Regions from separate parts of the Peribacillus sp. 05N428 genome, predicted to be linked through region 3. Evidence: riboswitches for the same ligand, from Rfam matches in the RefSeq annotation. Region 3 holds a riboswitch; each other region holds the start of a gene.
The links. Region 3 has a riboswitch for S-adenosylmethionine ahead of AC1DIV_RS12145 (sugar ABC transporter substrate-binding protein). Riboswitches for the same ligand answer to the same signal wherever they lie in the genome.

Region 1: another riboswitch for S-adenosylmethionine. It lies ahead of metK (methionine adenosyltransferase); the one in region 3 lies ahead of AC1DIV_RS12145 (sugar ABC transporter substrate-binding protein).
Region 2: another riboswitch for S-adenosylmethionine. It lies ahead of AC1DIV_RS13455 (methionine ABC transporter ATP-binding protein); the one in region 3 lies ahead of AC1DIV_RS12145 (sugar ABC transporter substrate-binding protein).
Region 4: another riboswitch for S-adenosylmethionine. It lies ahead of AC1DIV_RS24550 (5-methyltetrahydropteroyltriglutamate--homocysteine S-methyltransferase); the one in region 3 lies ahead of AC1DIV_RS12145 (sugar ABC transporter substrate-binding protein).

Annotation. Positions count from the first base shown of each region.
Region 1 is NZ_JBFTMS010000042.1:30,440-38,249, forward strand. Features, by position in the region: gene AC1DIV_RS24900 (glycosyltransferase) at 1-180, shown strand, start outside; gene AC1DIV_RS24905 (nucleotide sugar dehydrogenase) at 222-1,523, shown strand; gene pckA (phosphoenolpyruvate carboxykinase (ATP)) at 2,159-3,745, opposite strand; SAM riboswitch class I at 4,175-4,337, shown strand; gene metK (methionine adenosyltransferase) at 4,501-5,694, shown strand; gene AC1DIV_RS24920 (gamma carbonic anhydrase) at 6,213-6,731, opposite strand; gene AC1DIV_RS24925 (alpha/beta hydrolase) at 6,942-7,745, shown strand.
Region 2 is NZ_JBFTMS010000012.1:37,286-45,095, reverse strand. Features, by position in the region: gene AC1DIV_RS13475 (NAD-dependent epimerase/dehydratase family protein) at 1-241, shown strand, start outside; gene AC1DIV_RS13470 (iron-containing alcohol dehydrogenase family protein) at 363-1,469, opposite strand; gene AC1DIV_RS13465 (MetQ/NlpA family ABC transporter substrate-binding protein) at 1,532-2,353, opposite strand; gene AC1DIV_RS13460 (methionine ABC transporter permease) at 2,410-3,078, opposite strand; gene AC1DIV_RS13455 (methionine ABC transporter ATP-binding protein) at 3,065-4,081, opposite strand; SAM riboswitch class I at 4,151-4,255, opposite strand; gene AC1DIV_RS13450 (MBL fold metallo-hydrolase) at 4,539-5,363, shown strand; gene AC1DIV_RS13445 (hypothetical protein) at 5,427-5,615, opposite strand; gene AC1DIV_RS13440 (YheE family protein) at 5,701-5,904, opposite strand; gene AC1DIV_RS13435 (YheC/YheD family endospore coat-associated protein) at 5,968-7,164, opposite strand; gene AC1DIV_RS13430 (YheC/YheD family endospore coat-associated protein) at 7,161-7,810, opposite strand, start outside.
Region 3 is NZ_JBFTMS010000010.1:98,844-106,653, reverse strand. Features, by position in the region: partial or broken gene AC1DIV_RS12170 (ABC transporter permease) at 76-419, opposite strand; gene AC1DIV_RS12165 (NAD(P)H-dependent oxidoreductase) at 773-1,303, shown strand; gene AC1DIV_RS12160 (winged helix-turn-helix transcriptional regulator) at 1,375-1,734, opposite strand; gene AC1DIV_RS12155 (ABC transporter permease) at 2,020-3,024, opposite strand; gene AC1DIV_RS12150 (sugar ABC transporter ATP-binding protein) at 3,026-4,528, opposite strand; gene AC1DIV_RS12145 (sugar ABC transporter substrate-binding protein) at 4,585-5,697, opposite strand; SAM riboswitch class I at 5,813-5,918, opposite strand; gene AC1DIV_RS12140 (GTP-binding protein) at 6,013-7,810, opposite strand, start outside.
Region 4 is NZ_JBFTMS010000041.1:16,965-24,774, forward strand. Features, by position in the region: gene AC1DIV_RS24535 (hypothetical protein) at 150-677, shown strand; gene AC1DIV_RS24540 (aldehyde dehydrogenase family protein) at 777-2,237, opposite strand; gene AC1DIV_RS24545 (LysR family transcriptional regulator) at 2,353-3,231, shown strand; gene AC1DIV_RS24550 (5-methyltetrahydropteroyltriglutamate--homocysteine S-methyltransferase) at 3,285-4,388, opposite strand; SAM riboswitch class I at 4,470-4,571, opposite strand; gene AC1DIV_RS24555 (hypothetical protein) at 4,728-5,147, shown strand; gene AC1DIV_RS24560 (glycerol-3-phosphate responsive antiterminator) at 5,321-5,863, shown strand; gene AC1DIV_RS24565 (MIP/aquaporin family protein) at 6,090-6,914, shown strand; gene glpK (glycerol kinase GlpK) at 6,936-7,810, shown strand, end outside.

The DNA.
Region 1 (7,810 bases), on a different contig from region 3:
GAAAAAATCGGTGTATGTGTCGATTCGCATGATCCAAAATCAATTGCCGAAGGTGTCAATTACTTATTGAAGCATCCTGAAAAAAGGGCGGAAATGAGCCAAAACTGCCTGAAGGCGCGACAAAAATACAATTGGAAACAAGAGAAGGAAATCTTTATCGAAATCTATCAAACAGCCTAACAAATTTGAGTGCAGCAGAAAAATAGATAGGAGTGGTTTATATGAAACTTTGTACAATCGGACTTGGTTATATCGGACTTCCAACTTCTTTAATGTTTGCGAAATACGGTGTCGATGTTGTCGGCGTGGATATCCATCCTGAAATTATTTCCAATTTGAATAGCGGCAGGCTCCATATCGAAGAACCTGGATTGGATGAGGTATTAGAAGAAGTGATTGCTTCCAATAAGTTCCGAGCTGCGTTAAGCCCGGAACATGCGGATGTTTTCATCATCGCGGTGCCTACTCCAAATAAAAAGGACATGCACCAATCCTGTGATTTAACACATGTCATGGATGCAACCTCAAACATTCTTCCTTTTATCAAAAAAGGGAATGTCATCATTATCGAATCGACGATAGCGCCAAGAAGCATGGATGATCATATTAAACCGATGATCGAGAGGACGGGCCTTACCATCGGAAAAGACATTTTCCTCGTACATTGTCCGGAACGCGTTTTACCTGGAAGGATTCTTGAAGAGTTGGTTCATAATAACCGTATCGTCGGGGGCATCACCGAAACATGCTCATATAAAGGAAGTCTTGTTTACAAAACCTTCGTTCAAGGGGAAATCATTCAGACCGATGCGAAAACGGCAGAAATGTCCAAACTGATGGAAAACACCTTCAGGGATGTCAATATCGCCCTTGCGAATGAGCTGACGAAAATCTGTTTCGAGCTGGACATCAATGTTTTGGATGTCATATCGATGGCAAACAAACACCCTCGTGTCAATATACACCAACCAGGACCAGGAGTTGGCGGCCATTGTTTAGCGGTCGATCCGTATTTCGTCGTTGCAAAGGCACCGGAGTATGCGAGAATCATTAAATTGGCGCGTGATACCAACGTATCGATGCCTTATTACATCGTTAATTCCATAAGGATGATGCTAGAGGGGATCCGGAAGCCAAAAGTAGCTGTTTTCGGTCTAGCATACAAAGGAAATGTAGATGATATTCGTGAAAGTCCCGCCATTGATGTCGTCAATATCTTGATGGGAATGGAAAACATGGATGTAGCCTTGCATGACCCGCATGTCAAATCTGGAAAGATGCCAGTCGTATCAGTGGAAGACGCTGTAAATGATGCCGACTTGATACTTATCCTGACTGACCATGATGAATTTAAACAGATGGATTATGATAAGCTATCGAAACTCATGAGCAATAAATTGATTCTGGATACACGCAATTGCATTGATGCAACTAAAACAGATGTCCCGGTGGCGAACCTGGGCAATATATATCAATACAAAACGGTGTCCATGAAAAAAGACAGGAATAAAGCGATCATCTAAAAATTTGGACAACATGGATAACGGAATAACGATTAAGGGGGCACTGACTATCACAGTGCCCCTTTTCCAATGAAAAAAAGGACCATGCAAGAAAGTGGTCCTTTCAGAACGTGGAAACGATCCAGTTTGTTTCAGTTCCGCTTCCTGTACGTCAAGCATCCTAGCAGAGTCTCGGCCAATTATTCGAGCGCAGCCGTCATATTTCGGGTTATAAGGCAGTATTCGAGCGCAGCCGCCGTATTTCGGGCTGCAAGGCAGTGAATTCGTCAGCAGATGGCATATTTCGAGCTGTATGGCAGTGAATTCGACAGTAGACGTGTATTCGGGTAAGGAGTAATTTCGACCACAGATGGCGTATTTCGAGCTGTATGGCAGTGAATTCGACAGTAGACGTGTATTCCGGGTGCAAGGCAGTAAATTCGAGCGCAGCCGCCATATTTCGGGGTGTATGGCAGTAAGTTCGAGCGAAGATGCCGTATTTCGGGTTACTTGGTACTTTATTCGACAGTAGATGAGGTATTTCCCCTTCCATGGCACTTAATAAAGTAATCCATAATCATGGTTCGGGATGTGACATTTCTTGCCGACAAACTGAAAGGACCAAGCAAGAGCTTGGTCCTTTTGTGTACAATTTATTAAGCTGTCGGGCCGCCAAGTTCTTCGATTTCACTTGGAACGCTTTTGAATTTCTTGAAGTTTGCACGGAATTGTGCGGCAAGGTCTGTTGCTGCTTCTTTATAAGCGGAAGGATCTGCCCAAGTCTTGATTGGTTGAAGCACTTCATCAGGAACACCAGGAACATGAAGCGGGATATCCAAACCGAAGATATCATCTTTGATCGTTTCGATGTTCGCTAATTCACCTTCAAGCGCCGCTTGTACCATTGCACGGGTGTAAGCAAGTTTCATACGGCTTCCAGTTCCGTATGCACCGCCAGTCCATCCTGTGTTGACAAGGTATACTTTTGCATTGTGCTCGTCAATTTTATCACCAAGCATCTCAGCATAGCGTGTAGCTGGAAGCGGTAAGAATGGTGAACCGAAGCAAGTGGAGAATGTAGCCTCCGGAGAAGTTACGCCTCTTTCAGTACCAGCCAATTTACTAGTGTATCCGCTTAGGAAGTGGAACATTGCCTGTTCTTTGGAAAGCTTGCTGATTGGAGGCAGAACGCCTGAAGCATCAGCTGTTAAGAAAATGATTGTATTTGGATGTCCTGCAATACTTGGGTTCACGATGTTATCGATCGCTTGCATTTGGTAAGCAGCACGAGTGTTTTCAGTCAATGAACTGTCATCATAGTTCGCTACACGCGTATCCGGATCAACAACAACATTTTCCAATACAGCACCAAAACGGATTGCGTCGAAAATTTGCGGTTCTTTTTCACGTGAAAGGTTGATCGTTTTCGCATAGCAGCCGCCTTCGATGTTGAATACGCCATTAGAAGACCAGCCGTGCTCGTCATCGCCAATCAATTTACGGCTAGTGTCTGCTGATAAAGTTGTTTTGCCTGTACCGGACAGTCCGAAGAATAAAGCGACGTCCCCTTCACGTCCTACGTTAGCAGAGCAATGCATTGGAAGGATTCCAGCCTCTGGAAGTAAGTAGTTCATGATCGAGAAGATCGATTTTTTCATTTCTCCTGCATATTCCGTTCCGCCGATCAGGATCGTACGGCGTTCAAAAGAAACGATGATGAACGTTTCGGATGTAGTTCCGTCCACTTCTGGGTCCGCTTTGAAGTTAGGTGCAGAAAGGATCGTGAATTCAGCTTCGTGACCTCTCAGTTCCTCTTCGTTTGGACGGATGAACAAAGTATGGGCGAAAAGGTTATGCCAAGCATATTCATTAACAACACGGATGGGAAGACGTGATGATTCGTCTGCACCAGCGAAACCTTTAAAAACAAAAATCTCTTCTTTTGCTTTTAGGTAGTCAACTACTTTATTATATAGTTTATTGAACACATCTTCGGAAATCGGTCGGTTCACGGGACCCCAATCGATTTTATCTTTAACTGATGCTTCTTCCACGATATATTTATCTTTAGGTGAACGACCGGTATATTTGCCAGTTTCAGCTTTTACCGCGCCGGTTGATGTTAAAACGCCTTCATTTCTGCTAAGTACTTTTTCGACCAATTGAGGAACTGATAGTTGAGTTTGCACATTGTTTCCTGTTAATAATTGGTGTAACTCATTAGAAACATCTACAGAATTCATATATGAGGTACCTTCCTTTGTTTGAGTTTTTAGATTACAATTAGTATAACACATTCATTTAATTAGTCTATACTATTTCTTTTAATTTGTGATTATTTTCAGCTAGCCGCATTAATCATTTTAATCCGGCAGGAACCGATTCAGGATAATCGCATATACTTTCATGAAGAAAATTTTATTTAAATAGGAAGTTAGTAAGCAATATATGTCTAATGGGAAAGTCAGGATGTCGTTCCTTTTCGATGTTCAATACTTTATTATTAATGGCAATTTACAACATTTCTATTCGTATTTTGTGTTGTAAACCCCTCTAGGACGTTGTATCAACATGTTTTTTCAAATGAACGCCATTCTGGGTGGAAATGTTCTTTTTAGAAAAGCATTGACAAATTCCAGCCAGATACGATAATATCTTAAATTGTACGGATTCTCTTATCCCGAGTTGGTGGAGGGACAGGCCCTTTGAAACCCAGCAACCTGCCATATTGAACTTGACTCCAAGATCGATCGCCGAAAATAAAGCGAAGGTCTTCAAGGAATAGTGGTGATGGTGCTAACCTGAGCAAGGTAAAAAACCCTTGAACGATAAGAGTGAAAGGATAGAAGACAGAGTTTTAAACCTTTCCTCATTTGCCAGGGAAGGTTTTTGTGTTTTTTATAAGTAATTCTGTGTCTATAGTTGAAACTAATGAGGGAAACGAGTTCCGTAAAAATCAGGCTTATGCCTACAACATACTAACTTCCAAGGAGGAAATATGATGTCAAAGAAACGTCTATTTACTTCTGAATCTGTTACAGAGGGCCATCCGGACAAAATTTGTGATCAGATTTCAGATTCCATTTTAGATGCTATCCTAGCTAAGGATGCAAATGCACGTGTTGCGTGTGAAACTAGTGTAACTACAGGTCTTGTACTTGTTGCTGGTGAAATTACAACGTCCGCTTACGTGGATATCCCGCGTATCGTTCGTGATACGGTTAAAGGAATTGGCTACACACGTGCGAAATACGGTTTCGATGCTGAAACTTGTGCCGTTTTGAGTTCCATTGATGAGCAGTCTGCCGATATCGCAGCTGGTGTCGATAAAGCATTGGAAGCTCGTGAAGGAAACATGTCAGATGAAGAAATCGATGCAATCGGTGCAGGGGACCAAGGTCTTATGTTCGGATTCGCTTGTAATGAAACAGAAGAGCTTATGCCGCTTCCGATTTCATTGGCGCATAAACTTTCATTCCGCTTGACTCAAGTTCGTAAAGATGAAACTCTTGCTTACCTACGCCCTGATGGTAAAACACAGGTAACCGTGGAATATGATGAGAATAACCGTCCTGTACGTGTAGATACAATCGTCATCTCTACACAGCATGATGCAGAAATTACGCTTGAACAAATTCAAGCCGATCTAAAAGAACATGTGATCAAAGCTGTCGTTCCAGCCGAGTTGATCGATGCAGATACTAAGTACTTCATCAACCCGACTGGCCGTTTCGTAATCGGCGGACCTCAAGGGGATGCTGGTCTTACTGGACGTAAAATCATCGTTGATACTTATGGCGGATACGCTCGTCACGGCGGCGGTGCATTCTCTGGTAAGGATGCAACTAAAGTTGACCGTTCTGCTGCATACGCTGCACGTTACGTTGCGAAAAACATCGTGGCAGCCGGCCTTGCCGACAAAGCGGAAGTTCAATTGGCATACGCAATTGGTGTGGCAGAGCCTGTATCGATCTCTATTGATACGTTCGGAACTGGTACAGTTAGCGAAGAAGTCCTTGTTGACCTAGTTCGCGCAAACTTCGACCTTCGTCCAGCTGGAATCATCAAAATGCTTGACCTTCGTCGCCCAATCTACAAACAAACAGCTGCATACGGACACTTCGGCCGTACAGATGTCGATCTTCCATGGGAACGCACGGACAAAGCAGAAACATTAAAAGCACAAGCGTAATTCATATAAAAAAAGGTGTCCCGCTATTAGCGGGGCACCTTTTTTATGGATTAACTTAGCCGTCTGCGGGAATAATTCAAGAAATCCCAAAGAAATTCAACTTTAAGGGCCATACTCGTGAGTTAGAGCGATTTACTCGTGAGTTTTGAGCAAATACTCGTGAGTTTGGAGCAAATACTCGTGAGTTTCAGCAATTTACTCGTGAATTTGGAGCAAATACTCGTGAGTTTCAGCAATTTACTCGTGAATTTGGAGCAAATACTCGTGAGTTTCAGCAATTTACTCGTGAATTTGGAGCAATACTGGTGAGTTTCAGCATTTACTCGTGAGTTTGGAGCAAATACTCGTGAGTTTCAGCAATTTACTCGTGAATTTGGAGCAATACTCGTGAATTTCAGCGATTTACTCGTGAGTTTGGAGCAAATACTCGTAAGTTAGGAGCAAATACTCGTGAATTTCAGCGATATACTCGTGAGTTGCGTTCAAATACTCGTAATTTTCAGTCAAGTGCTCGTGCATTACTTTATTCGTTCCGCCGTTTTATAGTATTGGCCTTTTTCGGCGTATTCGCGTACGATGCGTTCCATATCCTGACGATCTTCTTCGTTGATTTCGCGGATGACTTTAGCTGGACGTCCGAATGCCAACATGTTCGGTGGAATGACTTTGCCTTGGGGAACGAGACTGCCGGCACCGATGAAAGCCCCTTCGCCGATTTCGGCTTCATCAAGTACAATCGATCCCATGCCGATTAAAGCTCCTTTGCGGATTTTACAGCTATGTAATATGACCTGATGGCCAATGGTTACTTCATCCTCGATGATCAATGGATTATTTGGGCTTTGGTGCAGGATGCTGTTATCCTGTATACTGACTTTTTTTCCGATGATGGTTGGGGATACATCACCGCGAATGACGGAATTGAACCAGATTGATGTTTCGTCACCAATTTTGACATCACCTGTGACGACAGCATTTTCAGCAATATAAGCGCTTTCAGCAATTTCAGGTTCTTTGCCTTTATACGGATAAATAATCATTTTCAATCATTTCCTTTCCGAAGTGAATGTTTTTATGTATTATTTTAATATACCGTATGCAAATACACTTGGCTATTTATAATAGCAATGTACAACTTGTTAGATTTCTTTTTTGTCGAAAATCACGAATATGGTTATAATTTATATATATTATTTCAACTATCATGGATCGTACACAACAAGTGAAAAGTGAAAGGGGGATTTCGAATGTGGAAATGGGAGACAGAAGGAGACGCAAAGGGCGTCATTGTCATCATTCATGGGGCAATGGAACATCACGGACGTTATAAGTGGGTAACACAAATGTGGCTTTCAGCTGGATACCATGTCGTCATGGGCGACCTTCCTGGGCAGGGTATGACTACTCGCGCCTACCGGGGACATATCGATTCCTTTGATGAGTATTTGGACGAAGTGAAAAGCTGGATAGAAGAGGCTTATGAATATTCGTTGCCGGTCTTTTTACTTGGACACAGCATGGGCGGTTTGATTTCGATACGCCTTCTTCAGGAAGAGGAATGGGACATTGCAGGAGTGATTCTTTCTTCTCCTTGCTTGGGCCTCGTGACGAAGCCGCGGAAGTTCCTTACAATGCTCTCGCATGGTTTGAACATCGTTATGCCTCAGTTCAGGGTGGATTCCGGATTGACACCTGAAATGGCGACGAGAAGTGCGGAAATTCGTGAATCCGATAGAAACGATACATTATATATCACAAAGGTTTCGGTTCGCTGGTATCGCGAGCTTGCACAGGCTATGAAGGATGCTTTTGAAGAGATTCCTGAATTTCAGGATGTGCCGCTTTTGGTGATGCAGGGCGGAGATGACCGAATCGTGAACAAGAAGGCGGTTCGTGAGTGGTTCAATTATAATTTGGCCAGTGAAAAGCAATATAAGGAATGGCCGAAGCTTTATCATGAAATCTTCAATGAACCGGAGCGTGATGATGTATTTCAATATGCGCTGAGTTTTGTTGAAAACCGTTTAAAGATATTAGGGTATGTCGTTTGATCCGTACATACTTCAGGATAAATGAAAAACTGCCGAAGTTTGTGATCTGACCCAATAAAGTTAGA
Region 2 (7,810 bases), on a different contig from region 3:
GCCTTTATGGATACCGGAAGAATTCCCTTTACCAGGAGGTAAGGAACCTTTGAATGGGTTTTTGGCTGTCGACAACGATCAAGCCATCAATAATGGACTAACATTCCGTCCCCTATCAGAAACTCTCGAAGATATATGGAATTGGGAAAAGGGCCGTCCGGAATCTGCCGATAGAAAAGCAGGCATGCACAGACAACATGAAAGTGATCTTCTTGGATTATGGAAACAGACAGTAAGGTAATACCTTCTTTTATTATACTGAAGTATTATCGGCACATTATGTATGCTTGGTGAAAAGGATGATTTTAAACAAACAATGAGGAATCAAAAAAAAGCGATGGGGTAAAAACCCCATTGCTTTTTTAGTCCGTGGATGGGTTTGCATGGTTTGTAAGGATTTCAAGGTTTTCCATGGCGGCTGCCACTTTTTCCTTGTTGATATCAGGGAAGAGAAGATGGATGTCTTCACCTTCTTTGACAGAGTGGGCTGCAATCTGTTGAAGTTCGGCCTTATGTTCAACAGTCAGGCCAATATCAAGCAATGTCATCGGCAATTTAAGCACCTGGTAGATGGGCAGCAATTGTTTGATTTCCGAGAATTTCCCTTCTAGCACAAGCTGGACTAAAATGCCATATGCAACTTTTTCCCCGTGAAGTAAATGATGCGCTTGCGTGATGGAAGTCATGCCATTATGAATGGAGTGGGCACCGGCAACGCGCAAGTACTGGCCGCCAAACCCGCCAACAAGACCACTGGTGATGATGTTCGTTTCAATTACACGCTGCAGCGCATCTGTCCATTTCCCTTTTTCCAAATCAGCTAAGGCTTCCTCGCCATATGTCAATAAAACTTCCTGGCATTGCCTTGCGGCCAGATGGGCCAATTCAATACAAACGGACTTGGTGGCAAGCTTTTCGGCCAGTGCATTGCCCTCGTACCATTTCGCCAATGTATCGCCGATTCCAGCACGTAAATAGTTAATCGGCGAATTAAGAAGAATTCCTGGTTCGATCAATAACATCCAAGTGCTTTTTTCATGAATATCATAACGGACATATGAACCATTATCATCATAAATAACACTCAACGGTGTCCAGGCAGCGCAGGTGGAAGCCAAGGTTGGAATGAGGATGATTTCCTTTTGAAGCGAGTTTCCGGCCGATTTGGCGAGGTCGAGCAACTTACCGCCGCCAATGCCAATTAATGCATCTGCACCATGTTCAAGAGCAGCCTTCTTGACGCGTTCAATTTCCGGGTCACTGCATTCCCCGCCGTATGTGAAAAAGATCGTCTCAATATGTTCTAAGGAAGGAAAAAAGGGTTCAGTAACTTCCCAAGATTTTCGTCCATGAATAACGAGCACTTTACGAATGTTCCCTTTACTCAGTTTCACTTCCAGGTTTTCAAGGACATTTGCTTTACAGGCGTAATAAGCGGGGCCGCTGCGGACCTCCAGTAAGGTATTCATATTTGCTCTCCTTAATGAAAGGCCTGTTCCCGGTAAAGGGGAAGCAGGCCTTGATTATTTGATCAATCCATCCAGTCTGGTTTTCCGAATCCGGCAAATTTGTCATCGATCACTTTTTCAAACTGGTCGGATTCCACTACTGATTTAATATCCTTGGCAAATTGAGCGTCTACATCTTTTGTATTCACTGCAACAACGTTTCGATACATATCCGGCATTTTTTCTAAAACTAGGGCATCCTTGAGGTCCATTTTCGCTGCAAGAGCAAAGTTGCCAGGGACCGCCGATAGGTCAACGCTGTCTGTTGCGCGGGGTAACTGAGCGGATTCCAATGGTTTTAGCTGGATGTTTTTTGGATTTTTCGTTACATCCTTTTCAGATACTTTTAAAGGGTCGACATTTGGATCGACTTCAATCAACCCTTCATCCACCAGCACTTTTAGTGCACGTGCCAGGTTAACCGGATCATTGGGCACTGCAAGGGATGTACCGTCTTTCACTTCTTTCAATGAATTATACTTATTAGAATATATGCCCATTGGCGCTGTTGGAACTATGATAAGGTCGGAAAGCTTTAAATCATTTTCTTTAGCGAAGTTATCCATGTACACTTTATGCTGGAAAAGGTTGGCGTCGATCGAGTTGTTGCCAAGCGACTTATTCGGCTGGATATAGTCGGTGAATTCGACGATTTCTATTTTGTATCCGAGATCTTCCAGACCTGGTTTGATGGCCTCCTTAACCATATCGGCGTACGGCCCGGTAGTCGCCCCGATCTTCAATTCTTTTTTGTCTTCAGTATTTGGGGATGCATCATCGCTCCCGCATGCTGCCAAGCCGAGTGCAAGTGCACAGACTGATAATAACGAAGCTATTTTCTTCATTTGAAATTCCTCCTGAGTAATGAAATGTATTGAGTCATTTAAAAAAATGATTGATCCTATCGCTTGTTAACTATGTATGAAACTTTGTCACCAACCATTTGAATGAGTTGCACAAGGCAGATCAGCACGACGATCGTCGTGATCATGACTGTGTTGTCATATCGGTAATATCCGTACCGGATTGCCAGGTCGCCAATTCCGCCACCGCCGATTGTCCCTGCCATTGCTGAGTAACCGATTAGCGAAATGGTCGTTAATGTCAGTCCTTGAATGATTCCCGGTTTTGCCTCTGGAAGAAGTACATCCTTAATGATCATCCATGGAGTGGCACCTACGGCAATTGCAGCTTCAATCACTCCTCTGTCTATTTCACGTAATGCCGTTTCAACAATCCTTGCAAAAAAAGGGATTGCGGATACGGACAGGGAAACAGAAGCTGCTCTTGGCCCTATCGTCGATCCCGTAAGTAGGTCCGTTAAAGGAAGGAGGGCGACCAAGAGAATGATGAACGGGATTGAACGGACAATATTGACTGCGAAACCGAGAGATCGATTCACGATGCCATTTTCAAAAAATAAATTCCTGGTTGTTGTAAATAGCAATACTCCTAGCGGTAAACCGATCAGCAGGGCTACTGCAAGAGAAACGCCGACCATATAAATCGTTTCAAGAAAGGCTTTATTAAGATCAGGTAAAATATTGACGATGGGATTAAGCAGTGACATGTTTTAACACCTCCACAGAACTGGAACGATTTTTTATATATTCCAATGCCTCATGAATTTGGACGGCATCGCCAATTAACTCGATGATTAAAATGCCTAAAGGAACATCCTGGATATACTCAATTTTACCGTGTAAAATATTCCCCTTTACTGCATGGGATTGGAGAGTATCCGAAAGAATCGACTCACCGGCGGTTTGCCCTTCGAATTGGATCTTAATAATCGTCCCTTCACTTTCATCAATCAAGTGCGAAGGGAGTTCGAAATCCAGTACACTGCTAATGAATTGCTTCGTTAATTCCTGTTTGGGCTGTGAAAATATTTCATAAACGGGTCCTTCTTCAATTACCCGGCCATCCTGCATCACGGCGACTCGGTGGCATAGTTCTTTGACCACTTCCATTTCATGTGTAATCAACACGATGGTGATACCAAGCTCACTGCTTATCTTTTTCAATAACTGTAAAATCGCTTTTGTAGTTGTTGGATCAAGGGCTGAAGTCGCTTCATCACATAATAGTACAGTGGGTTCATTTGCTAACGCGCGAGCTATGCCGACCCGTTGCTTCTGTCCACCGCTAAGCTGTGCAGGATAGACATCTTTCTTATCGCTGAGCCCTACGATTTCCAACAATTCCAATACACGTAACTTAGTCGCGTCCTTGGATCGATGCGCGGCCCTTAAGGCGAAAGCGACATTTTCATAAACGGTTTTTGAACTGACCAGGGAAAAGTGCTGGAATATCATTCCGATTTTTTGGCGTTGTTTACGAAGCTCTTTGCTAGATAAAGAGGTTAAATCAATGCCGTCGATAATGATATTTCCACCTGTCGGACGTTCAAGCAAATTCAAGCAGCGGAGTAATGAGCTTTTTCCAGCTCCGCTGTAGCCGACAATGCCATATATTTCACCAGTTTGAATGGTCAAAGATACGTTATCCACTCCGATAACTCGGTTTTTCTTCGAGACGTATTCCTTTCGGATTGAACGGATTTCAATCATGAGCTTTCCCCCTTAAACATTAAAAAAGCTGCCTCTATCATTCAGAAAGAGGCAGCGAAATCATATCTCGGCTTATCTTTCAGAATGCAATCATTCTGCAGGAATTGGCACCGTTCCCTAAGGGCGGTTGCCGGACATCACAGGGCCTGATCCCTCCGTCACTCTTGATAAGTAAATTATTATTTTAGAATATTTCAAGTTTTATAATATAATCTATATTATTTGTAAAATCCGGCAATGTCAATCGTTTCTTTTATTTTTTTGTCAATAAATCTGGTACGGTCCGTTAAAACGATTCATGGAAAATGGGCTATTATGCAATAATCCAGCATTTTCATCGAGGCTATTTATTCCAATATTTCCTTGTCAAAAAGGTAAAGTGGTACTACATTTATTATAGTAAAGTTAAAAAAAGGAAGGTAAAACTATTTTTGTACAATGATGGGGAGGAAACCGAATGATAGAGATCAAGACGATAAATGATGTGGTTTGCGTGCATGGGACTCCTGGCGGGAACAAGGGGGGGATGAGTGTGTATGTCTTTTTAACGGATGGCCTATTGATAGATACTGGCGCGCAGATTTTATTGGAAGAGCTTATTCCATTCTATGAATCCGCAGACTTCGACTCAGTGGCCCTGACGCACTATCATGAAGACCATACGGGGGGCGCTGCCTGGATAAAGGAACATAAAAAGGTCCCTCTTTTCATTCACCCGATGTCGGTTGAGGTTTGTGCAAAGGATGCTGAATATCCTGAATATCGCAAAATTTTCTGGGGAAAGAGAGACGCCTTTAAAGCTGAGCCGCTAGGGAAGGCCATTCATTCCCGTACCCAAACGTGGGAGCCGATTTTTACCCCAGGTCATGCAAAGGACCATATGGTGTATTTGAATCACAATAATGGCGTGCTTTTTTCAGGAGACCTTTTCGTAACCCCAAAAACAAAGCTTGTCTTACGGGAAGAGTCTGTCCCGGTGATCATCGATTCCATAAAAAGATTGCTTCAATATGACTTCGGGGAAGTGTTTTGCTGTCATGCTGGGCATGTTCCTGATGGGAAGGAGATGTTTCGAAAAAAACTGGATTATCTGGAAAACCTCCAAGGGGAAATTTTACGCTTGCATTCTCAAGGGCTGACCGTTCATGAAATCCAGCAGGTCGTTTTACCGAATCGCTATCCCCTTATCGAGATATCTGGGCATGAATGGGATTCAGAGCATATCATTACATCGATATTAAACAAAAATATTTTAAGTGCGAGGGAGAATGGGACTATTTGAATGCTACCGTTTAACGGTCTGACTGATATAAAAGAGAGCTCTCCATAAGAGAGCCCACATTATTCATTTATTGACATTGGGATCTGTTTCATCATAAAAATCATGTGCTTCTTCGATGTTCTGAAGGTTAGCGACTTCATACACATTTCCGCCCGCCATTCCTTCATTGATGATACGGTCGATATCCAGGTAAACGGAGTCCTTGCCATCATATTCGGTATCCTTCAAAAATGTCATTTTTTCTTTATCCAAAAGAAATCCCTCCTAGCCTTTTCTTTAGTTTAGGCAAAGGAGTTTTTTTTATTCTGTTAAGCGATTTCATAAATGTAAAGGGGTTTCATTCATATACATGGAAGATCATTAAATCATGTATCATGCTTTTGAGTTTAGTTTCATCTGTTTCGGAAGGCGGATTGGCTGTCCACTCGATGGATCCATCTTTATGATACAAGGCTTTGACTGCCTGCTTGTTGAAATAAAAGGAAATTTTCCATCCTGGCAGATTCTTATGCAATGGTTCCCATTGAAAATGAGTGATCATATGTATTACCTCCATATATACTGTTTCTCATTCGATTATAATGGAAAACGGCAGCTGGAGGTGTTATTTTCTTTTCAGGTTGGGAAAAGTTAATTCAATGAAAAGATTTTTTAAATGCAAAAGCCTGTTTGTTTCAATTTCTTCTTCATCGAATTGCATCGGCTTTGAGTTCACTTCGTATATGAAAAGCGAGCCCGATTCGTCTTCCCCTATATCAATGGAAAACTCTCCGAGAAACCCGATCTTTTTTGAAAGTATCTCTCCGCATTTTTGGGCGATATTCGCTAATTTTAGATCCAGGTTTTTTGATTTAATGTCCTGATAAGGAAAAAGCTTTCCGCCTCGGGGAGTGTGGGTGGTGATTTCCTGAGTTTGCGACATCCTTACCGCTTTGCCGGTCACTTTATAAAAACCTTTTTCATAATGGACGAGAATCCGGTAATCATAACGATGTCCAAAGAGTTTTTTTGGTATGATCGCCTGTTGAGCAAGATAGCTCCTTTTTAATAAATCCCTTTTTTTTGTATCCCAGAAGGAAGCAAAATCAGGGAAGGACTCACTATGCTTTAAGCTATTGAACAATAGGGTATCATCATCATTTTTGATAATGGTATAAATGCCCTTCCCTTGGCTTCCTTTGCATGGCTTAAGGTATATATGCCTGTATGTCTCCAGGAAAGAATCAAGGCAACCGCTGTTTCGTAAGACCATGGTGGGCGGAAGGTGGTTGGTGAGGGATCCATCTTCAGTTAATGCTTCGAACATCACATATTTATCTATAAAACAGGGGTTGAATAGAGTCATTCGGTAATCTTTAAAATGTGTGATAAGATGTTGGAATTCCTCTGACGCCTCATAGCTCCTCCAGGGGATACGGTTATAGACGATGTCAGGGAAGGGCACCTTACATTCAATCCACTTGTTTGAAATGGAGGAAAAAAGATACCCTTTCATCGACTCGGAATGAAGGGCATTTCCTGTGAATACATACGCCAATATTCCATGTTGCAATAAATATAATGATAAGTCCCGAAAAAGGGTCAGGTTTCCACCCAAACCTGATTCCTTTTTGGGATTGGAAACAGTTAAAATTCCGACGGTAAGCATCCGGTTACCCGGAAATATTGTGATTGGAATTAGAGGTTGATTCGAATGGTTCTTTTTATAGCTGATTTCTTCTTCGGCAGAGCCGGCGAAAAGTTCCGCATTCTCATGAGTGTGGTGCCAATTTTCAGTGGGGATATCATAAAAAATGTTCATTGCGGCACTCTGATTGATTTTGTAATCGTCTGTTCCGTAAGATAAATGGCATAATCAAGGCTTAGCTTTCTGGTCAGCAATTCGAAATCCTTGAGTTTTGGATGGGAGAAGATGGAACGTCCAGGCTTGGAATTGGCTTCAAACATCCAAACCTGCCCTTTTTTATCCAATCCAAAATCAAATCCTATTTCTGCGATGATGCCGTCCAAGTTCTTTTCTATACTGTCACTTAAAATCAGTGCGGCTTCCGATAGCTTTCGTTCGACTTCTGTCGCCTCATCGTCATCTCCAAACAGTTCGGCAACCGTTTTGATGACACCCCCGCTTTTAATATGGGTCGTGACGCTGCCGGCGCCGGCGATTTTTGCGGCAATCGCGGTCACCTGCCATTTTCCATTACTGTCCTTGTTCGTATGAACCCGGAAATCCACTGGACGTTTTTCAGATCGAATTAATGGGATGCCCTGCTGCACGATCAGATTCTCGAGCGGGCGGTCGTGAAAAATGTGTTTAACGATGGATTCCAATGTCGAAAACCGTTGCAGTTTATTTTCTTTTGCTTCGTTTGTATAGCGGCAATAGTAAACATTCTCATGCTTATCATAAAGAATTTGGTGAATCCCTAGACCGAGGCTGCCGTGAATGG
Region 3 (7,810 bases):
ATTGGAAAGAGGGTTAAAAAGAACCCTCTTCCTCTTTCTTCTTAATCTTTCGTAAAACTTTAGTGTTTTAGCTAGCTTGTAGTAGGTTACCGCGAGCGCGAGCGCAAGGGCAAGAACTGTTCCTTTGACGATATCCATCGCATAATACGGAACGGACATCCATGATCAGCCCATTTTGAAGGATTCCGATCAGGACTGCACCGATGAAGGTTTCAAAGGCATTCGGTTTTCCCGCTCCTAAAACGGAGGAACCCAATGAAGGCTGCCGCGACGGTATTAATAGCGGAATCCTGAATTGATTTCCGATTTCATGCCCCTTAAAGCAAGGACAATTCCCCCGATTGCAGCAAATAAAGCTGAAATAGATAGATATTAACTGATATCCCGGAAAGTCTAGCCGCTTCCTTATTTCCCCCAATCTAAAAAGGAATCAATCACATCTCTTACAAATTCCCATTCCAGGCGCTTTTGTTTAAAGCCTTCTTCACCCACTGATGTAAGTCTGTAATATTTTCTTCACGAACAATTTTTGGCTAATTCAAAGCCGTACATATCCCTCCTATGTAAAAGTGACAGGATGAGCGGGTCTATCTGACCTTTTAAGTTTCCCTTATTAACATCTTCCTCATATTGGAATTTACAGATTGTTTTTTTAGTTATACCTGATTTAACACTCTCCTTTAGGTAAGTACCTATACTAAAAGTGCATACTTACGTACTTGCAGAGTGCAATTTATACTTAAAATAAATAATAATTAAGGAGGAGAAATCTTTGAAAACTCTTGTTATCGTAGCACACCCCAGTCTAGAAACATCCCTCATAAATAAGCGATGGGTAGAAGCGCTAAGGAAATATCCGGAAAAGTATACAGTACACGAATTGTATAAGGTTTACCCTGACGGAAACATTAATGCGGAAAAAGAACAGCAATTAATCGAATCGCATAGTAATCTTGTTTTACAGTTCCCTTTTTATTGGTTTAATTGTCCGCCTCTCCTAAAAAGATGGCTTGACGATGTTTTTACTTATGGTTGGGCTTATGGTTCAAATGGAGGGGATAAATTAAAGAATCGCAAAGCTGCTTTAGCTGTATCTGCCGGAATTAACAAAGAGGATTATAGTGAAGAAGGAAGATATCGCTATACACTTGAACATTTATTATCTCCCTTTGAAACTACCTTCCTTTACTGCAATGCAGATTATCGTTCATTCTTTGCGTTTTATGGTGCTGAAAATGAGCCATCCGTGAGCGAATTGGAAAAAAGCGCACAAGATTATTTGAATTTTGTCGATAACCTTTAATAGGCAGTTCATTAAAGAAGTATTTCCTTGTCAGGGAAATACTTCTTTTGATTTAATCAAAATAGCTACACCTACTGCTGTTTAGTCTCCTGAACTGGCAAACTGTTTTTCTCTCCCCACTCGCACATCATATTTAACAATGGGATGAGAGATAGACCACGTTCAGATAATGAATATTCTACTTTTGGAGGTATTTGGGGAAATTCCTTGCGTATGATAAGGCCGTCTGCCTCCAACTCTTTTAACATGATGCTTAGCGTTTTAAAGGAAATGGTACCGATACTTCGCTTCAGCTGATTATGACGCATGACCTTATTTTCAGACAGCCAATACATTATGATCATTTTATATTTGCCGCCTATCAAGGACAGCGTATATCCAAAGCCAGTTTCATTCGGTTTCACACCTGCCGGAACACAGGTTTCGCGCATAAGTCTACACTCTCCTTTAGATAAGTATATGATATGAATGTTCATACTTTACAATAGATCATTATCAATCTTATTAAAAGGTAAATAAGGTTCCTATAAAAATTACAATTGCGGTCAATCTTTATACTCCAACAATGAGGGTTCAAAAAGTGCTCCTGCCACCATTTTAGCGTAAGTAAAATGATGACGATCTCCTTAACCCATCCCTTTTTAAAAAGGAAAAATCCTGTTGCATTACAACAGGATTTTTTTTGGATTTTTGTAGAGTAACGCAACGAATACATTTTACTGTTTTTGCTTGTAATAGGTTACCGCGAGCGCAAGGGCCAGCACTGTTCCTTTGACGATATCCATCGCGTAATACGGAACGGACATCATGATCAGCCCATTTTGAAGGATTCCGATCAGGACTGCACCGATGAAGGTTCCAAAGGCATTCGGTTTTCCCGCTCCTAAAACGGAGGAACCAATGAAGGCTGCTGCAACGGCATCCATTAAATAGGGGGATCCTGAATTGATTTCCGATGTCATGACCCTTGAAGCAAGGACAATTCCCCCGATTGCAGCAAATAGAGCTGAAATCAGATAGGCAAGTATTTTGTATTTATTAACCGATATCCCGGAAAGTCTCGCTGCTTCCTTATTCCCCCCAATAATGTACATATAACGACCGTGCTTCGTATAAGTCAAAAAGATATGGGTCGCTATCACAATGACGGCCATGATCAGGATTATCCATGGTACTTGGCCAATTTTGGCGAAAAACGGGCTGATCAGTCCTGTTGCGAATGTCCCGTCGGGCATGACCATATTTTGCGAAACCGTGGCCCCTTTTGTATAAGTAAGGGCAATTCCCTGAATAATGAACATGGTAGCCAATGTCATCAGCATGTCGGGAATTCTTAATTTAACGATCATGAATGAATTCAAAGCCCCTACGAAAAGTGAGGCACCGACCGCAGCTAATATGGCGATGAATGTATCCTGGGAAAACCAGACAAACATCGAGATGACGATGGCATTGGCCAATGATGCGACGGAGCCCACGGAAAGGTCGAAGCCATCCACGGTCAGTGATATCGTAATGCCGATCGCAATAATGGTCACGATTGAAATGGAACGCAGGATGTTTATCAGGTTAGACGTTTGGATGAAAGATGGATTGGATACGGCGAAAATTCCAATCAGAATGATAATCGTCAATATTGTGCCGTATTTATAGAAAAAGTCGAATAGTTCCACCTTTTTCTTCGCTTTCGCTGTCTGTGTAACAGGAATGGGTATGCTCATCCTATTTACCTCCTGTTGAATAGAATAGTAGTTCTTCTTCATTCGTTTTGCTTGTTTCTAATTCGATGACAGTGCTCCCGTCATATAACACATAGGTCCGGTTCGTAATGCCAATGATTTCGGAAACCTCGGAGGATGCATAAATGATCGCTTTTCCATTCCTTGCAAGCTTTGCAATCAATTCGAATATATCCTTCTTGGCTCCGACATCGACCCCTTTCGTTGGTTCATCGAATATGTATACATCCGCATCTGCCATAAGCCATTTTCCAATGGCAACTTTTTGCTGGTTACCACCGGATAGGTTTTCGACCTTCACTTCCCCTGAAGGAGTTTTAATGCCGAGAATTGCGATTATTTCCTTCGCCTTTTCCTTTTCCGCCTTACGATCGACGACACTGAATGTTTTGCAGAATTTGCCGAGACTGGCTGCAGTCAAGTTTGCCGAGACTGATTCCTGTACAAGGACCCCTTCTTTCCTGCGTTCCTCAGGTACAAGTGCCAGCCCGCTTTTTACTGCTTCATGCGGTGATTTCAGAGAAAGCTTTCGACCATTCAGGATGACTTCACCCGCTGTGATGGACGTATGACCGAAAAGGGTTTTACACAGCTCCGTTTTCCCAGCCCCGACCAACCCAGCCAAGCCGATTATCTCTCCTGCTTTAATATTCAAACTGACATTCTTAACTTTCTCGGCATCTGACAATCCGTTCACTTCCAGAATTACGTCTCCAATCGAAGCATTCACTTCAGGAAACTGTTCATCCATGGTTTTCCCGAGCATGTTCTCTACCACTTCGGTACGGGTTATGTCCTCGATTTTTCGACAAGTGACACGCTCCCCATTCCTCATGATCGTAATTTCCTCACAGATTTCAAAAATCTCAGGCAGACGATGTGAAATGAAAATGATTGCCACGCCTTTTTGCTTTAACTCATTTACAATTCGAAAAAGTTCCGTCGTCTCCGTATGACTTAACGGAGCAGTTGGCTCGTCGAGAATCAGGAATTTGCATTCTGTCGAAACGGCTCTTGCTATCAGGACCATCTGTTTTTCAGCCAAGGTAAGGTCTCTAACCAGCTTTTTCGAAGGGACATGAATTTTCATATCTTCAAGAATAGAAGTGGCTTTGTTGTGCAGTTCTTTCCATTGTACCCTTTGTTTTTTTCCCATGTTTTGGACCATATCATTCAACATTACATTTTCCCCAACTGTTAAATAAGGGATGAGGGCGGTATCCACTTCCTGATAAACTATTTGAATGCCCTGTCCCTGAGCAGCTTTTGGCGAGCGGATATCCCACTTCATCCCATCAATAAAAATGTCACCTGAATAATGAACATGGGCTCCCGATAAAACTTTCATTAACGTCGATTTCCCTGCTCCGTTTGCACCGACCAATGCGTGGGCTGTTCCTGATTGTACGGAAAAATCAACATCACTCAGCGCCTTCACCCCCGGAAATTCAATCGAAATCTTCTTCATTTCTAGTTGCTTGCCCATGTCCATTCCCCCTTATAGAACAGACACTCCCTTCGCTGGAAAGAGAGTGTCTCTTTTTATTTTTTATAATGATCTTTCAAAACCTTCATCCAATCTTCTTCAAATTCCGTCGATACCCCCCAGCCATCGACAATATCAGACAGGTTTGCCATGTTTACCGCTTCTTTTGAAGCTTGGATTTGCTTTTGCGAAATAAGTGATGCCTCCAAATCATATGTTTGCGGCGTTTCTTCGCCAGCTAATTTTTTAGCCAATATCCTCATATTCACTGCACCGATCAACTTGGGATCGACTGCTGCCGTGTAGGACCATGAGCTATCAGCCGATTGGATCTCCTGGAGATCTGCGTTCGAAACATCAATTCCATATATCTTTACTTCATCGCGGCCCGCTTCTTTAATCGCCCGGGCTGCACCGATAGCAAAGGCATCCCATGTTGCGAAAATGGCATCCAATTTACCTTTAGGGTATTTATTCAGCATTGCGGCTACAGCATTTTGTGTCTGCACCGAAGTATCAGCGGATGCCACTCCGAATCTTTCGACTTCTTTAATCCCAGGATTTTCTTTTAATTTTTCCTGATATACTGCATTTCTTCTTACCATTGGAGGAAAACCATCCACCCAAAGATATGCAATTGCCGCTTCACCTTTCTGTTCTTTTATCAGTTTATCGAAAGCCAGTGTTGCCAGCGCTTCATCATCTTGTGAAGTTAATGTCACGCCCTCTATTTTAGATAGATCGCTTATTGAATCGAATGTGACAACGCTTTTACCTGCATCAACCAACTTCTGAACGTCATTTACAGTTGCAGCATCATCACCATGTGAAATGATATAGCCGTCGTAATCTTCCTCCAAAGCCTGTGCTATCGCATCATGGAATTTAGCCGTATCACCATTGGCTGTGTACGTATCGACTTGAAACCCCAGTGCTTCTCCTTCTTCTTTCGCCCCCGCCAGGTATTGGGCAGTATGATCATCACCGCCAATTTTACGGATCACCTTGATTTTGGCTCCATCGCCATCAGCAAATCTCTCCGGGACATTTTCAAATGATACTTTTTCTTCTTTCTTCGATTCTGTGGAACTCTGCCCTGCAGTGCAACCCGTTAAAAGCAAAGCCGAAGCGATGGCAGAAATGAATATCCCTTTAATAGACCTTCTCATCTTGTTTCCCTCCATGTTTTCTCATTAGTCTTATCAGTTAAGTCGGTGTAAATCCCAAAATAAAAACCTCTCTAATATAGAGAGGTTTAATCGGCTGTTTTGCAGACTTGTCCCTCTCTTATCTGTCAAAACATTTCTGTTTTGCAGGATTTAGCACCAATTCCTAATGGAACGGTTGCTGGGCATCTTAGGGCCAGTCCCTCCGCCACTCTTGATAAGAGATATATTGTGTTACGTTTTCGTAATTATCACTTTATAGGGATATAGTCGTAAAGTCAATAGATTTTTGAATATTTGAAATGTTTCCCGTTATTTTTATTTTCTTTGAAGCTGGGCTAGACGCTTTTTCTCGATTTTTTCAAGCCTCTCCAACTGCCTTAATTTCACTTCGAACAACGTGATCGGATCACGGTAAACCTCAGGATTTTCTTTCATATGCTCCAATGCAGCCTGGTAGTCTTTTATTTCAGTCTGCGTCTGCTCTATCGTTTTTTGAAGTAAGGCAAATGAACTGCGATAGAAAAGTGAGATGTCCCGATCCAGTGATTTTTCAAACAATCCAAATTGGGTTAGGAAACGTTCCGTGATCATTTCGGCAACATCCAGGTAATCTTCACTTTCCAGGTATTTCTTGTAACGATTGTACATATTGGCCTTATTTTGCGGTATCGCCCCAAATAGCTTCCCTGCTCCTTTAAGCAGCAATTGTGATGGAGTCCTGCGCAAAAGGATATTAACGTTTTCGATGCGGATACTGCTTGTCATCCGGTCGGCATCACGGCGCCAGTCATCCAATACCCTGAAGTCACCTGCCAGTGTAATCCGTTCTTCTTTGTATAATTCATTGAATCCGGCACTCATCTCATCCATGAACTGCTGGCTTTGTGAGAACTCCATTTGGGAACTGGCAATCCAGTCTTGAAGAGAACGGTAATATTGAGGCATGATCTTGTCAGAAATGAAGTTTTGAATCCGCTCATTCATTTCCTGGTTTAACTGTACATGGACCTGACTGAAATCACTGCTTTCCGTTAACGATTTAGAGCAATCCCTCAGTAATTCAGGAATTTTTGAATAAAGCTGACTTTTCACTTCGTCCTTAAGCGAACGATACGACCTTATGATATTTTCACTTTTTTCTTTTTCCAGATCAGCCAGTTGATTGACCGCTCCATTCAGTTTGACTTCCATCTGCTCATTCCAAGAGATGGAATGCTCGCATTTCCGCTCATTGGCTGCCCGTTTTTCTAATAGATAAGATAAAGTTTTACGAATGAATGCCAGGATTTTTTCAGATCTTCTTTCCTTCCAATTATCATCTTGATAATTCGATTGAAGGAAGGCTGAAAGGTCCTTCAATTGCTGCCTGCTGTCATAATGTTTGGAGAAAGCGAACACTTTCGCATTCGGGAAATATGCATTCACTTTATCCCATGTTTCGTCTTCCATCCGGACTGCGACCTGATCACTGTATATCGTATCCATTTTATTTAATAGGAAATGGATCGGCAGTTTCGGAGCCATCATTTGAATTTCCAATAACAGATCCCTTTCGCTGCCGGTGAAAGGAGCCCGGGCGTCAAGAACGAACATCAGGCCATCACTGCCATGTAAATAGCCTTGGAAATCGGATTCCACGCTTTGTTCCCCATTGAACCCCGGTGTATCCAATAACCGCAGATGATTATTTCTTAGGTAGTCACTGATGATTGTCACATCGACAATAGTCCCGCGCTGACGGCGTGTTTCATCCAAATCAGTTAGCTCCTCGACAACTTTGCTATCTGTATCGGTAATTTCAAGGATTTCCAAATCATCCCCGTCTTTGACACTGACTAGGGAAGAATGGTCCTCAGCAGCAATGCTCTCGCCAACGATTGACTGAATAAAGGATGTCTTGCCATTTCCTGTACTTCCTGCAAGAAGGAGATTGAAATTCCTGGTATCCTTAAGCCCCTCCACCATCCATTTAAGCTTATTGCCAACCCTTAAATCATTATCTTCAGCCCACTGGATAATGGAATTGAACAGTTTCTCTCCCGCTTCCAGTCCGCCTCCCAATTTAGGCGATTTCGAAAGCAGGCTCTCTGCATCCTGAATGACCAGCGCATTG
Region 4 (7,810 bases), on a different contig from region 3:
GTTCGAAGGAAGGAGAACAATTATCCTCTTATCATTTGTGGAAAGCAACATATTCCCACTGTGAAAATTTACTAGTTATAACCAGTGTGGGCAGGGTATCAGAGTAGCATCCTGGTAAGGAAATCGCTGGTAAGGAGGGTTAGTTAAATATGTTTGGTCTCTCTGATATCATTAAATTTCTATTTTCCTTTTTTTTGATCATGCCGATCGTTACACTGATACATTTGAGCGGGCATATTTTCTTTGTTACGATCTTTGGGGGATCAGAAAAGAAGATCTTGATCGGGTGTGGTAATAAGCTTTTCGCCTTTCGGAACATAGAAGTGAGGAAATATTATTTTTGGAATGGTACTTGCGAGTTCAAGGGATTGAAACATGATAATCGATTGACGAATACCATGATCTATTTAGGGGGGTCTATCTTTAATTTGATCAGCATGCTGATCATATATAGCTTAGTGTATCAGAATATCCTGGACAGCTCGGTAATCTGGTATCAATTTATCTATTTTTCTTTTTATATTATGTTTTTCTCCCTGTTTCCGATGTATTTCTCGGACGGATCGCCTAGTGATGGGAAGGCTGCGGAATTAGCCTTGAGGAATAAGCTGGAAGATAGGGTGACGGATGATATATTCGTGAAGAAAATGGAGGATGAAGATGATAGCTGCAAGTAAAAAGGGAACGTGCAGATGGCCGTTCTTTTTTTTTTGCACTGAAAAAAGGCATCTGTATACATCCCAAAAGGTTGTATCAGATGCCCGATGAATTAATGGTTAAAATGGATATTCGCGATAGTGTGTTTGAAGGGAAATCCATTTCGTAACAGTGAATTCTTCGACAATCCATGGGCTTCCAAATCTGCCTAAACCACTCATTTTGTTCCCGCCGAATGGTATGTTCGTTCCATCATTAACGGTTTGATCATTGATGTGTGTCATTCCGCTGTCGATTTGTAACCCTAAGCGTTCGCCCTTTTCCAGATCAGAAGTGAAGATAGCCGAACTTAAACCATAAATGGTGTCATTGGCGATATCAATGGCTTCTTCATCCGTTTCTGTTCGAATGATGGACACGACAGGAGAAAACATTTCTGTTTGTGCGATTTTATCCGAGTTCTGTACATCCCGGAAAATAGTTGGTGTCAGCACATTGCCAATGCGTTTTCCCTCAAGTGCAACATTGACCCCGGCAGCTTTAGTTTCCTCGATGATTTGTTGTACTTTTTCTAGTTGACGCTCGTTGACAAGTGGTCCAATGATTGTTTTAGGATCTAATTGGTCACCAAATGGAAGAGCTTTTGCACGTTCAACGAATTTTGCAGTAAAGTCTTCGTAAAGGTCTTTATGCACGATTATGCGGTTAATGCACATGCAAATCTGTCCTTGGTGAATGTACTTCCCGAAGATTGCAGCATCAACGGCACGGTCCACATCTGCATCAGATAATACAATGAAAGGATTATTACCGCCGAGCTCCAGCGCAACTCGTTTTAGGTTTTTCCCTGCAATGGCCCCGATGTGCTGTCCTACAGGAGTAGAGCCTGTGAAGCTGATTAATTTAGGAATCGGGTTTGTCAGCATGCCATCACCGATTTCTTCCAGGTCAGTAAGGATCATATTAAAGACCCCTTTTGGAAGACCGGCATATTCAAATGCTGCAGCGATGATGATTCCTCCAGTAAATCCAACTTGAACGTCCGGTTTATGAACGACTGCATTTCCTAATGCAATGGCTGGTGCGATGGTTCTCATTGACAAGTTCATCGGAAAGTTAAACGGAGATATTGAAGAGATAACTCCTAGTGGCAGACGATGTATATGATTGACTTTATGCTCTATAGCTGACGGAACCTCATGCATTTGATATATTTCATCCACCATGTTAGTAGATTCTTCGACTATTTCCATAGTAAGCTGAAATTCAACGTTTGCTTTAATAAGCGATCCGCCTGTTTCACGGGAAATCATTTCAACGATTTCATTCCGGTTTTCCTGCAGGAATTCACCAACTTTAAGCAGGACCTGACGACGTTTTTCGGCTGATGTTTTTGCCCAACCTTTTTGAGCATTCTTTGCTATTTCAAATGATTCTTCGAGCTGTTTTGATGTAGCCAAGCTCACATTTGAAATCACGGCATTATTGTATGGGTTTAAAATATTATATCTGCGTTGACTTAAGCCTTCCATCCATTCCCCATTGATGAAGCTTTTGTTTAGATCCTTGAATTTCTCCATTTTGAACACCCCTTTATGTTGTAAACAAATATATTTTACTGCTGTTTGTATCATATTTAAAATATCTATATAATTAAGTTTATATACGATATACATATATATCAGAGGTGCCAATATGGATATTAGACAATTACGATATTTTCTCATTCTTGCAGAAGAAGGCCAGGTTTCCCGTGCAGCCAAAAAGTTGAATATGTCACAGCCGCCATTAAGCCAGCAGCTCCGCCTTATGGAAGAAGAATTAGGGACTACTTTACTTGAGCGAAAAAGGAACGGTAAAAGTATGGAGTTGACCGAAGCTGGGAGGGTACTTTACGAGAAGGCTAAGGATATGCTGCAATATTTCGAGGACTCCTTGCTCGAAGTGAAGGAAACGGGTGAGGGAATTAAAGGTACACTTTCAGTAGGTTCCGTACTTGCGTATATGTCTTATTTACCTGATAAAATTAATAGTTTCAAGAAAAAATATCCTTCAGTTTCCTTTAAAATATTCGCAGGAGATCCATATGAAATAAGTAATTATTTGGAGAATCAGGATATCGAACTTGCCATTGTTCATTTACCTGTCGAGATGAAGGGTCTTTCCAGTTTGAACTTAGGACAAGTGCCCAATGTTTTTGTTGTACCTGAGGATTGGGACAGCTTCACTTCGAAGGATAGGGTTCATTTAAAGGATATTGAAAACATCCCATTGCTTTTAGTGCATAGGGAAAAAGGACCAGGTATTTACGAGGAAATTATCGAGGAATTTAAAAAGCGGGAAATACAGCTAAATATTTTATGCGAATGCCATGATGTAAATGTTCTGCTCTCTCTGGTTGCAGCTGGAGTTGGGGCGAGTATTGTTCCAAAATCAGCTGTTTCACCCCATATTATAAAAGGAGTGAAAGTGCTGGATATTATCGATTCTTCAATTCAATCGAATATAGCCTTGGTTTTTAGACAAGATCGTTATCTTTCCAAAACGGCAAAACATTTTATTGAGTTGTTTTGAAGAAAAGCTAGGCCTTCCTAATGCCTAGCTTTTACTTTACATTTAAGGATGAATCATTCCCATACTTCTTTTGCTACATCAACGACGAATTTCAGTTTTTCCCATTGCTGTGCTTCGGTTAGCTTGTTGCCGTGATGTGTGGAGGCGAAGCCGCATTGAGGGCTTAAGCATAATTGTTCGAGCGGAACGAAGTGCGATGCTTCTTTAATGCGTGCCTTAACAGCTTCCTTGTCCTCGATTTCCCCATTTTTTGAAGTGACGACACCCAGTACGACCCGTGCACCGCCATTTGGAATGTATTCCAATGGTTTGAAATCCCCTGAGCGTTGATCATCATATTCCAAGAAGAATCCATCCACTTTTTCTTTTGCCAATAAAGTTGGGGCGATACGGGCATAGCTTCCTTCAAACGCCCATGTCGACTGGTAGTTTCCGCGACATAGGTGGGTAGTGACGATAAGGTCTTCTGGTTTGCCTTCCAATGCGCCATTAATGACCCGAAGTGCAAGATCAATTAATTGTTCCCTCGTATATTTTCCATCCTTGAACTGGAAATCCGGAGCTGAAAGTCTGGCAATATATACATCATCCAATTGAAGATAACGCACACCTGCTTCATAAAAGGCTTTCAAAGCATGCTGATAGGCTTTGATGATATCATTTGCATAGTCTTCGATATCAGGGTAGACGTCTTCATTATGAATGCCTGCAGCAAATAATTGATTCGGACTGGGGATGGTTTGCTTGGCAACGGCACGTCCGTTCACTATTTTGTTCAATTCAATGAAATCACGAATGAAGGGATGTTCAGGGTTGAATGAAACCTTCCCGGTATTGCGAACATTATATCTCTCTGTTTCCACACCATCGAATGTGAGGCCTTTTTCAGTTACATATCCCTCGATGCCATTTAAATGTTCGAGGAAGTCAAAGTGCCACCATGTTCGTCTGAACTCACCGTCCGTAACGGCCTCTAAACCAACTTCAATTTGTTTATCGACGATCCGTTTGATTTCTTCAGTTTCAATTTCACGAAGCCGCTCAGCTGAAATGGTACCTTCCTTAAAGTCCTTTCTGGCAATATGTAAACGTTCCGGTCTTAATAAACTTCCGACGTGGTCCGCCCTGAATGGTGCTTTCGTTAATGTGATTGACATGTTGATTCCTTCTTTCCTTTTAAAAATAAAAAACCTCTCCTTAAAAATAAGAAGAGGTGTTGGCAACAAAGCTATATACTCTTCTTATCTTCAAGTTTTTACACTTCTGGAATTAGCACAGTACAAGATCAGTCTGTTGCTGAGGCATCAAAGGGCCAGTCCCTCCACCTCTCTGGATAAGAGTTGTCTATTAAATTAACTATGACTATACAGGTAGTTTTTATGAAGGTCAAGGGGTGGAGCTGGAATATTTCGAATATACCGTTTATTAATCTGGGCTGAAATGTTAACGGCATCAGGGAATCCGGCATATGCTTTGAGTGGGGAGGGGATGCAAGGATGAGTCCATTCAAAAATGGCATACCGATTACGGTAACTGAAGCCATGATAGAGAGAATCATAAGAATGAAATCATCTGGTCAGGATATTAAAGTCGAGATTACGCCAAGGCATATTGTGCTTTCCGGAATGATGGAAGTGAAAAAAATGATGTTTAAGAAAAACGTGGCTTTCCGGATTACATTAAAACCGGTTCATGTGGAAAAAAGAACGATTTCATTTGAATTAGTGGAAATGGAACCCGTTGACAGGAATTTCATCAACCAAAGGATATTTAACAGACCGCCATTTTTTGAATATGAAAAAAGAGCAATCAAAATGAATGTTAATGCTTGGAGCATCGTGAGGAAAATTCCGATTGGCACAATTAAATCGTATGAACTCGCCGAAGGTGCATTGAAAATGAATCTTTCTATATGATTTAAGGGGATATTTTACATATATCCTTAGCCGTAACCTATAAAGGGTTTGCCAGGTATGATAGTGTTAAGATGACATGGTTCATGAAAAAAATGTGTTTGATAAATCAAGCTCTTTAAAATATACTAAATGACTTGAAGTTTTGAGTTTTTCTGGGAATGAGGAGGATAATGATGGATCAGAAGATTTTGCCTGCTTCAGCAAGCATGAAGGATTTCGAAAGATTTCTAGAAAGTTCCTATGAAATAGGTGTGTTTCTTGATTTGCATATCTCACAATTGAAAAATGTAAGTATGATGGCAAAGCAGCATAATAAGAAAATGATTTATCATGTCGATTTGATCCATGGCATAAGAAGTGATGAGTACGCGACGGAATTCATTTGTCAGGAATATAACCCCTATGGGCTGATTTCGACTAAATCAAGCGTTATATTGAAGGCGAAGCAAAAGGGGGTCATTGCCATCCAGCGAATCTTTTTAATAGACTCACACGCGCTTGAGAAAAGTTATAAGCTGGTGCAGAAAACAAAGCCGGATTATATCGAAGTATTGCCGGGCGCCATGCCATGGATGATAAAAGAAGTGAAGGAAAGATTGCAGACACCGATTTTTGCAGGCGGCCTCATACGTACCTCGGATGAAGTCCTGAATGCACTTGATGCCGGCGCCTCGTCAATCACCACTTCAAAAACTGAATTATGGGATATCGTCTAATTGGGAAAAATTGAAAAAAATTACAGAAAAAATAGATTAATTTCTCACAAATTATTGACAGCGTTTTCATAACCTAGTATATTTTACAGTACAAGTTAATATATGTGACGGAGACTAGGAGATTCACAACAGATCTATTCATAATTTTTTTATGAAGATAGTTCTGCTGTGGATCTCCTTTTATTTGTTGGCAAGGTTTAAAAAATTATCAGGGGAGGGTTTTATCATGACTCCATTTTGGGGAGAAGTGTTAGGCACGATGATTTTAGTTTTATTCGGAGCAGGTATTGGGGCAGGTTCATCCTTAAAGGGTTCCTATGCAAAAGATGCCGGCTGGATCGTTATCACGATTGCATGGGGATTGGCTGTTACCATGGGTGTTTTTGCAGTGGGGTCCATAAGCGGGGCGCATTTAAACCCGGCGGTCACAGTTGGGTTTGCCATTATTGGAGAATTTCCTTGGAGTGATGTGCCCGGTTACATCGTTGCCCAGATGATTGGCGCGATACTCGGCGCAACTCTAGTATTCCTGCACTATTTACCACACTGGAAAGCTACGGATGATCCAGGGGCGAAGCTTGGTGTGTTCGCGACTTCACCTGCAATCCCGCACACATTTTCAAATCTACTAAGTGAGATGATTGGAACTTTCATCCTTATTCTTGGTCTATTATTTATAGGGGCCAATGATTTTACAGAGGGTCTAAACCCATTCGCAGTAGGGTTATTGATTGTCGTGATCGGGATGTCACTTGGGGGAACGACAGGATACGCCATTAACCCGGCCCGCGACCTGGGGCCTCGCATCGCTCACTTTTTGCTGCCGATACCTGGTAAAGGCAATTCCAACTGGGGCTATTCATGGATTCCGGTCGTTGGACCGATTGTAGGGGGTTCACTTGGTGCCGTTTGTTATAAAGCATTTTTTATGGGGGAAATAACGGCAGGATTTTGGTCTGTTATGGGTGCAAGCCTGGTACTATTGATAGTAGCCTATGCTTTTGGTAAAAAACAGTCACATGAAATGGATAGCAGAAATATCGCTAGTTAATTAAAAGGAGGGGCATACACAATGGAAAAATACATTTTATCATTAGATCAAGGAACAACAAGTTCGAGGGCGATTTTATTTAATGAAAAGGGGGAAATCGTCCATTCCTCTCAAAAGGAATTCACGCAGCATTTCCCTAAACCAGGCTGGGTCGAGCATAACGCCAATGAGATTTGGGGATCGATCCTGGCGGTGATTGCCGGTGTACTATCTGAATCCGGTGTGAAACCAGAGCAAATTGCCGGTATCGGGATCACCAATCAGCGTGAAACGGCAGTCGTTTGGGATAAGGAAACAGGTACGCCTGTCTATAATGCGATTGTATGGCAGTCCAGGCAAACAAGTGGAATCTGTGATGAGTTGAAGGAAAAGGGACTTAATGATTTATTCCGGGATAAAACGGGATTGTTGATAGATGCCTATTTTTCCGGAACGAAAGTGAAATGGATCCTCGATAATGTGGAAGGGGCGCGGCAAAAGGCGGATGAAGGCAAGCTGTTATTCGGTACCATCGATACTTGGCTGATCTGGAAGCTATCAGGAGGCAAGGCTCATGTAACGGACTATTCCAATGCATCCCGGACATTGATGTACAATATACATGAACTGAAATGGGATGAAGAACTGCTTGAGATATTGACTGTACCAAAGTCGATGCTGCCGGAAGTGAGGCCTTCCTCAGAGGAATATGCACGTACGATCGACTATCATTTCTTCGGCCAATCGATTCCGATCGCCGGGGCAGCCGGTGATCAGCAGGCAGCATTATTCGGCCAAGCCTGCTTTAATGAAGGAATGGCTAAAAATACGTATGGAACAGGCTGTTTCATGCTCATGAATACAGGAACCAAGGCTGTCAGCTCCGAACACGGACTATTGACGACCCTTGCTTGGGG